2 regions of the Streptomyces albireticuli genome follow, and region 1 is predicted to be linked to the other one. Evidence: riboswitches for the same ligand, from Rfam matches in the RefSeq annotation. Region 1 holds a riboswitch; the other holds the start of a gene.
The links. Region 1 has a riboswitch for glycine ahead of gcvP (aminomethyl-transferring glycine dehydrogenase). Riboswitches for the same ligand answer to the same signal wherever they lie in the genome.
Positions count from the first base shown of each region.

Region 1 (3,398 bases):
ACGGCGCCGGCTGGATCCAGGGCAGCGGCGTCGGCCGGGTCACGGTGCGCTTCGAACAGCCCTGGTCGGAGCCCGGCCGGGTGCGGACCTTCGCCGTCGACGACCCCGCGCTGGAGCCGGCTGAGCCGCTTCCGCTGATCAGGGCGGAAGCCGCGGCCGGGGCGGAGGATCCGGTCACGGCGGAAGGCCCCGCGAGAGAGGAAGCTCTTCCCGGCGCGGAGGGCTCTTCCCGTGCGGAAGCTCCTCCTGGGGTGGAGGCCCTTACCAGTGGTGCGGGTGGCGCTCTCGGCGTGGATGGCCTGGCAGGTGCGGGGGACATGTCGGAGCCGGGCGCGGAGGAGTCTTCCCGTGCGGAAGCTCTTCCCGGCGCGGACGGCCCTTCCGGCGCGGGAGATGCTTCGGGCGCGGAGGGCTCTTCCCGTGCGGAAGCTCCTCCTGGGGTGGAGGCCCTTACCAGTGGTGAGGGTGGCGCTCTCGGCGTGGATGGCCTGGCAGGTGCGGGGGACATGTCGGAGCCGGGCGCGGAGGAGTCTTCCCGTGCGGAAGCTCTTCCCGGCGCGGACGGCCCTTCCGGCGCGGGAGATGCTTCGGGCGCGGAGGGCTCTTCCCGTGCGGAAGCTCCTCCTGGGGTGGAGGCCCTTACCAGTGGTGAGGGTGGCGCTCTCGGCGTGGATGGCCTGGCAGGTGCGGGGGACATGTCGGAGCCGGGCGCGGAGGAGTCTTCCCGTGCGGAAGCTCTTCCCGGCGCGGACGGCCCTTCCGGCACGGGAGATGCTTCGGGCGCGGAGGGCTCTCCCCGTGCGGAAGCTTCTCCTGGGGTGGCAGCCGTTCGCGGTGCGGGTGCCTTTCCCGGTGTGGACGGCCCGGCAGGTGCGGGGGACGTGCCGGAGCCGGGCCCGGAGGAGTCTTGCCGCGTGGAAGCTCCTCCCGGCGTGGACGGCCTTCCTGCTGCGGGAGGCATCCCGGGCACGGGTGACGCTCCCGGCGTGGCTGATTCTCTCGGCACGGACGGCCCTCTCGGCCTGGGAGCCGCTCCCGGCACAGGAGCTCTCCCCGGCCCGCAAGGCGCCTCCGGCGGCGAAGCCCCTCCTGGCCAGGGGAACGCCCCCGGCGGAGCGGCGGATCAGCCGCCCGCGCCGTTGACCGTGCCCAGTCCCTCGTCGGAGGGGGCGCCGGCCGGGGGCGGGGCGTCCGGGGTGGGGAGGGTGAGCCCGTAGTGGTGGTAGAGCTGGAGTTCCTGCTCCGGGGAGAGGTGGCGGCCGACGCCGAAGTCCGGTGCGTCCTTGATCAGGGATCGCTCGTAGGGGATCCGCAGGGTGTCGTCCACGACCTCGCTCGGCTCCAGCGGTACGAAGGCGTCCCGGCCGAACAGCCCCGTGCGGACCGCCGCCCACTCCGGCTCTCCGGTCGCGTCGTCCAGATACACCTCGTCCACGGTGCCGATCTTCGCGCCGTCGCGGTCGAAGGCCTTGCGGCCGATCAGGCTCCGCGGATCGATATCGCTCTGCACCGTTCCTCCCAAGGGTCGCGCGAAGCCCCGACTGCGCCAAGGGTCCCAGCCGGGTCCCGACCCCCCTGGCAACGTCCCCCGACAACAACGAAAAGCCACAAAGCGGGAACCGGCCACTCGAAGGCTCTGCCCAAAGCCACGCTGGTAGGCTGGCGAATGGCCGCAGACCCCGTGCGGGAGAGTCTTCCGAGAGCCCTCACCGGCTTCTCCGGAGGCGCCGAAGGAGCAAATCCTCCCCGGAATCTCTCAGGCACCCGTACCGCATGGACGAGGTCACTCTGGAAAGCAGGGCGGGCCCGGTCTGGCACGACGCCGACGCCCGTCCTCACCGACGGTGAAAGCTGGGCTGTGTGAGGCGGCCCGGTGAAGCTCTCAGGTTGAGATGACAGAGGGGGAGGCCGTCCGGGTACCCGCGCCGTGGTACCCCTCGCAGGTCGCAATGACCAGGAGGCCTCCGCAGATGACAGCCCACCGCATCTCCCTTTCCGACCTGGAGCGGGGTACACCCTTCGAGCAGCGCCACATAGGGCCCGACGCCGGGGCCCAGGCCAAGATGCTCGCCCAGGTCGGCTTCGGCTCGCTCGACGAACTCACCGCCGCCGCCGTGCCGGACGTGATCAAGAGTGCCGAGGCGCTGGCCCTGCCCGCCGCCCGCACCGAGGCCGAGGTGCTGGCCGAGCTGCGCACGCTGGCCGACCGCAACCAGGTCCTCGCCCCGATGATCGGCCTCGGCTACCACGGCACGTTCACCCCGCCGGTGATCCTGCGCAACGTCATGGAGAACCCCGCCTGGTACACGGCCTACACGCCGTACCAGCCGGAGATCTCCCAGGGCCGGCTCGAAGCCCTGCTGAACTTCCAGACCGTCGTCGCCGAGCTCAGCGGCCTGCCCACCTCCGGCGCCTCCCTGCTCGACGAGGGCACCGCCGCCGCCGAGGCCATGGCGCTCTCCCGCCGGGTCGGCAAGGTCAAGCAGGGCGTCTTCCTGGTCGACGCCGACACCCTGCCGCAGACCGTCGCCGTGATCGAGACCCGCGCCGAGCCCACCGGGGTCGAGGTCGTCGTCGCCGACCTCAGCGGGGGCATCCCCGAGGAGATCGCCGAGCGCGGCGTCTTCGGCGTCCTGCTCCAGTACCCCGGTGCCTCCGGCGCCGTGCGCGACCTCCGCCCGGTCATCGAGCGCGCCCACGAGCTCGGCGCGATCGTCACCGTCGCCGCCGACCTGCTCGCCCTCACCCTGCTCACCTCGCCCGGCGAGCTCGGCGCGGACATCGCCGTCGGCACCACCCAGCGCTTCGGCGTGCCCATGGGCTTCGGCGGCCCGCACGCCGGATTCATGGCCGTGCGCGAGCAGTTCGCGCGCAGCCTGCCCGGCCGCCTCGTCGGCGTGTCCGTCGACGCGGACGGCAACAAGGCCTACCGCCTGGCCCTTCAGACGCGCGAGCAGCACATCCGCCGCGAGAAGGCCACCAGCAACATCTGCACCGCGCAGGTGCTGCTCGCCGTGATGGCCGGCATGTACGCCGTCTACCACGGCCCGGAGGGCCTCGCCGCGATCGCCCGCCGCACCCACCGCTACGCCACGCTGCTCGCCGAGGGGCTGCGGGCCGGCGGCGTCGAGATCGTGCACGGCGCGTACTTCGACACCCTGACCGCCCGCGTCCCCGGCAAGGCGGCCGAGGTCGTGGCGGCGGCCCGCGAGCACGGGGTCAACCTCCGCCTCGTGGACGCGGACCAGGTCGGCATCGCCTGCGACGAGACCACCGCCCGCGCCCAGGTGGCGGCGGTCTGGGCCGCGTTCGGGGTGGCCGCGGACATCGAGTCCCTCGACGCGCTCGACGCCTCGGTGGCCGACGCGCTCCCCGAGGGCCTCCTGCGCACCGACGAG
Region 1 is NZ_CP021744.1:6,484,988-6,488,385, forward strand. Features, by position in the region: gene SMD11_RS36575 (DNA polymerase IV) at 1-1,217, shown strand, start outside; gene SMD11_RS28195 (PRC-barrel domain-containing protein) at 1,124-1,510, opposite strand; glycine riboswitch at 1,675-1,782, shown strand; gene gcvP (aminomethyl-transferring glycine dehydrogenase) at 1,971-3,398, shown strand, end outside.

Region 2 (3,398 bases), 4.0 Mb from region 1:
GGAGTGCCGTTGCCGCCGCCGCCGCGGGCGAGGACGTACACGGGGCGTGATCGGTTGCGCACCGCCGCCGGGCGCCGCGCGGCGGGCCGTCCCGGGCCGCTGGGCTCAGCCCTTCCCGGGCCGGCCCTCCTCGAACGCGACCCGCCGCAGCACGTCCACCGCGGCACGGTCGAGCACCACCGCCGACGCCGTCCCCCATGGCAGCCGGCCCGTCGTCGCCTCCGTCACCAGGCGGGTCATCGCCTTCCGGTGGCGGCCGAAGGCGCGCGGGGAGACATGCCGGCCGCGGGCGGCCTGGCCGGCGAGGGCCGTGCCGGGGGCGACGTCCAGCAGCAGGAGATGGACGTCGCGGCCGCGCCGCCGCGCGTCCCGGGCCAGCCAGCGGCGCACCCAGCCGCGCTCCCCGCAGTCGTGGACGACGGCGCTGGAGCCGGAGCGGAGGGCACGGCGCAGGGTCGCGTAGTGGGCGAGGCGGGCGAAGGGGCGGTAGAGGCCGTACGGCAGCCGGGCGGGCAGCCGGCGCTCCAGCCGCTCGCGGGAGTCCTGGGAGTCGACGCACCACACGAGGCCGGCGCGGCCGTCGAGCGGCGGCACCACGCGCCGGATCAGCGTGGACTTCCCGCTGCCCGGCAGGCCGGAGACGATCAGCAGGTCGCCCGGCGGGAAGCGCAGCTCCGGCCGGCCCGCGCCGTCGCGCAGGTCGAGCACCCGGGCCCGGCCGCCGGGCGCGGCGGGGTCGTGTCCGTCCGGGCCGTCCGGCCCGCCGCGCACCGGGCAGCCCCGTGGTGCGGGCTCGGCCCGTCTCACTCCAGCGCCCCGCGTCCCCATGGTGTTCGCCCTCCCCCGGTTCCGGTCCCTGCCCCCCTACCCACGAAATGTAAAGAAAAGGTAATGCAATTAAGAGGGCCGTGGGCAGTCTTTCGCGGGCCGGTCCATGCAATGATGTGCGCGCCAAGCGCATACCCAACTGCATACCGGCCGCTCGAATCCGCGCGGGAGAGTTCCAGCCGTCCCGTGCTGGACGCCGAAGGAGCAAGTTCCTCCCTTGAATCTCTCAGGCCCCGTACCGCGCGGGTGAGGCAGATCTGAAAAGCGGGCCGCCGTGTGCGGTCCCACCCAAGGTGCAAGCCGGGGCCCCGCGTGTCGACGCGGCTCCGGTGAACCTCTCAGGTTCCGATGACAGATGGGGAGGACGTCCTCACCGCCATGCCTGGGAGCCCACACCATGACCGATGCCCCTCGCCGTACGGCCCTCGACGCGCTGCATCGCACGCTCGGCGCCACCATGACCGACTTCGCCGGCTGGGACATGCCCCTGCGGTACGGCAGCGAGCGTGACGAGCACGTCGCGGTCCGCACCCGCGCCGGCCTCTTCGACCTCTCCCACATGGGCGAGATCACCCTCACCGGCCCGCAGGCGGGCCAGGCCCTCGACTTCGCGCTCGTCGGCAACCTCTCCGCGCTCGCGGTCGGCCGCGCCCGCTACACCATGATCTGCGAGGCCGGCGGCGGCATCCTGGACGACCTGATCGTCTACCGGCTGGCCGAGCAGGAGTACATGGTCGTCGCCAACGCCTCCAACGCCCAGGTGGTGCTGGACGCCCTGACCGAGCGCGCGGCGGGCTTCGAGACCGAGGTGCGCGACGACCGGGAGAACTACGCGCTGCTCGCCGTCCAGGGCCCCGAGGCCCCGGGCATCCTGAAGTCCCTCACCGACGCCGACCTGGACGGACTGAAGTACTACGCGGGCCTGCCGGGCACCGTCGCGGGCGTCCCGGCGCTGATCGCCCGTACGGGCTACACCGGCGAGGACGGCTTCGAGCTGTTCGTGGCGCCGGGCGACGCCGAGCGGCTGTGGCGGGCGCTGACCGACGCGGGCACCGACGCCGGTCTGGTGCCCTGCGGCCTCTCCTGCCGCGACACGCTGCGCCTGGAGGCGGGCATGCCGCTGTACGGGCACGAGCTGACGACCGCGACCACGCCCTTCGACGCGGGCCTGGGCCGGGTGGTGAAGTTCGACAAGACCACGAACGACGGTGACTTCACCGGCCGCGAGGCTCTCACGGCCGCCGCCGAGCGCGCCGCGACGAACCCGCCGCGCAAGCTGGTCGGGCTGATCGCCGAGGGCCGCCGGGTGCCGCGCGCCGGGTTCTCCGTGGTCGCCGACGGCGCGGTGGTGGGCGAGGTCACGTCCGGCGCCCCCTCCCCCACCCTCGGCAAGCCGATCGCCATCGCGTACGTCGACGCCGCGCACGCCGCACCCGGTACAAAGGGTGTGTCCGTGGACATTCGCGGCAGCCATGAGCCCTACGAGGTCGTCGCCCTGCCCTTCTACAAGCGCGAGCGCTGACCCCTCTCACCTCATTCCCGTCCCACCTGTCAAGACCCGTTGCACAAGCACCCACGCGCATCCAGGAGAATCAAGCCATGAGCAACCCCCAGCAGCTGCGCTACAGCAAGGAGCACGAGTGGCTGTCGGCCGCCGAGGACGGCGTGGCGACGGTCGGTATCACCGAGTTCGCGGCGAGCTCGCTCGGTGACGTGGTCTACGCCCAGCTCCCGGCGGTCGGCGACACGGTCACCGCGGGCGAGTCCTGTGGCGAGCTGGAGTCGACCAAGTCGGTCAGCGACCTGTACGCCCCGGTGACCGGTGAGGTCGTCGAGGCCAACCAGGACGTCGTGGACGACCCCTCGCTGGTGAACTCCGCCCCCTTCGAGGGCGGCTGGCTGTTCAAGGTGAAGATCACGGACGAGCCGGACGAGCTGCTGTCGGCCGACGAGTACACCGCCTTCACCGCAGGCTGATCCCGCCCTCCTCCGCCCAGGAAGTCCAGGAAGAACTCATGTCGCTTCTGAACAGCTCCCTCCATGAGCTCGACCCCGACGTCGCCGCCGCTGTCGACGCCGAACTCCACCGCCAGCAGTCCACCCTCGAAATGATCGCGTCGGAGAACTTCGCTCCGGTCGCCGTCATGGAGGCCCAGGGCTCGGTCCTCACCAACAAGTACGCCGAGGGCTACCCGGGCCGCCGCTACTACGGTGGCTGCGAGCACGTCGACGTCGTCGAGCAGATCGCCATCGACCGGATCAAGGCGCTCTTCGGCGCCGAGGCGGCGAACGTCCAGCCGCACTCCGGCGCGCAGGCCAACGCCGCCGCGATGTTCGCGCTGATCAAGCCCGGCGACACCATCCTGGGCCTGAACCTCGCGCACGGCGGTCACCTGACCCACGGCATGAAGATCAACTTCTCCGGGAAGCTCTACAACGTGGTCGCGTACCACGTCGACGAGCAGACCAACGTGGTCGACATGGACGAGGTCGAGCGCCTCGCCAAGGAGCACCGCCCGAAGCTGATCATCGCCGGCTGGTCGGCGTACCCGCGGCAGCTGGACTTCGCG
Region 2 is NZ_CP021744.1:2,481,245-2,484,642, forward strand. Features, by position in the region: gene SMD11_RS10280 (AAA family ATPase) at 106-771, opposite strand; glycine riboswitch at 984-1,079, shown strand; gene gcvT (glycine cleavage system aminomethyltransferase GcvT) at 1,226-2,350, shown strand; gene gcvH (glycine cleavage system protein GcvH) at 2,428-2,805, shown strand; gene glyA (serine hydroxymethyltransferase) at 2,844-3,398, shown strand, end outside.
Region 2: it holds a riboswitch for glycine, as region 1 does, so the genes downstream of both, gcvT (glycine cleavage system aminomethyltransferase GcvT) here and gcvP (aminomethyl-transferring glycine dehydrogenase) in region 1, are expected to answer to the same signal.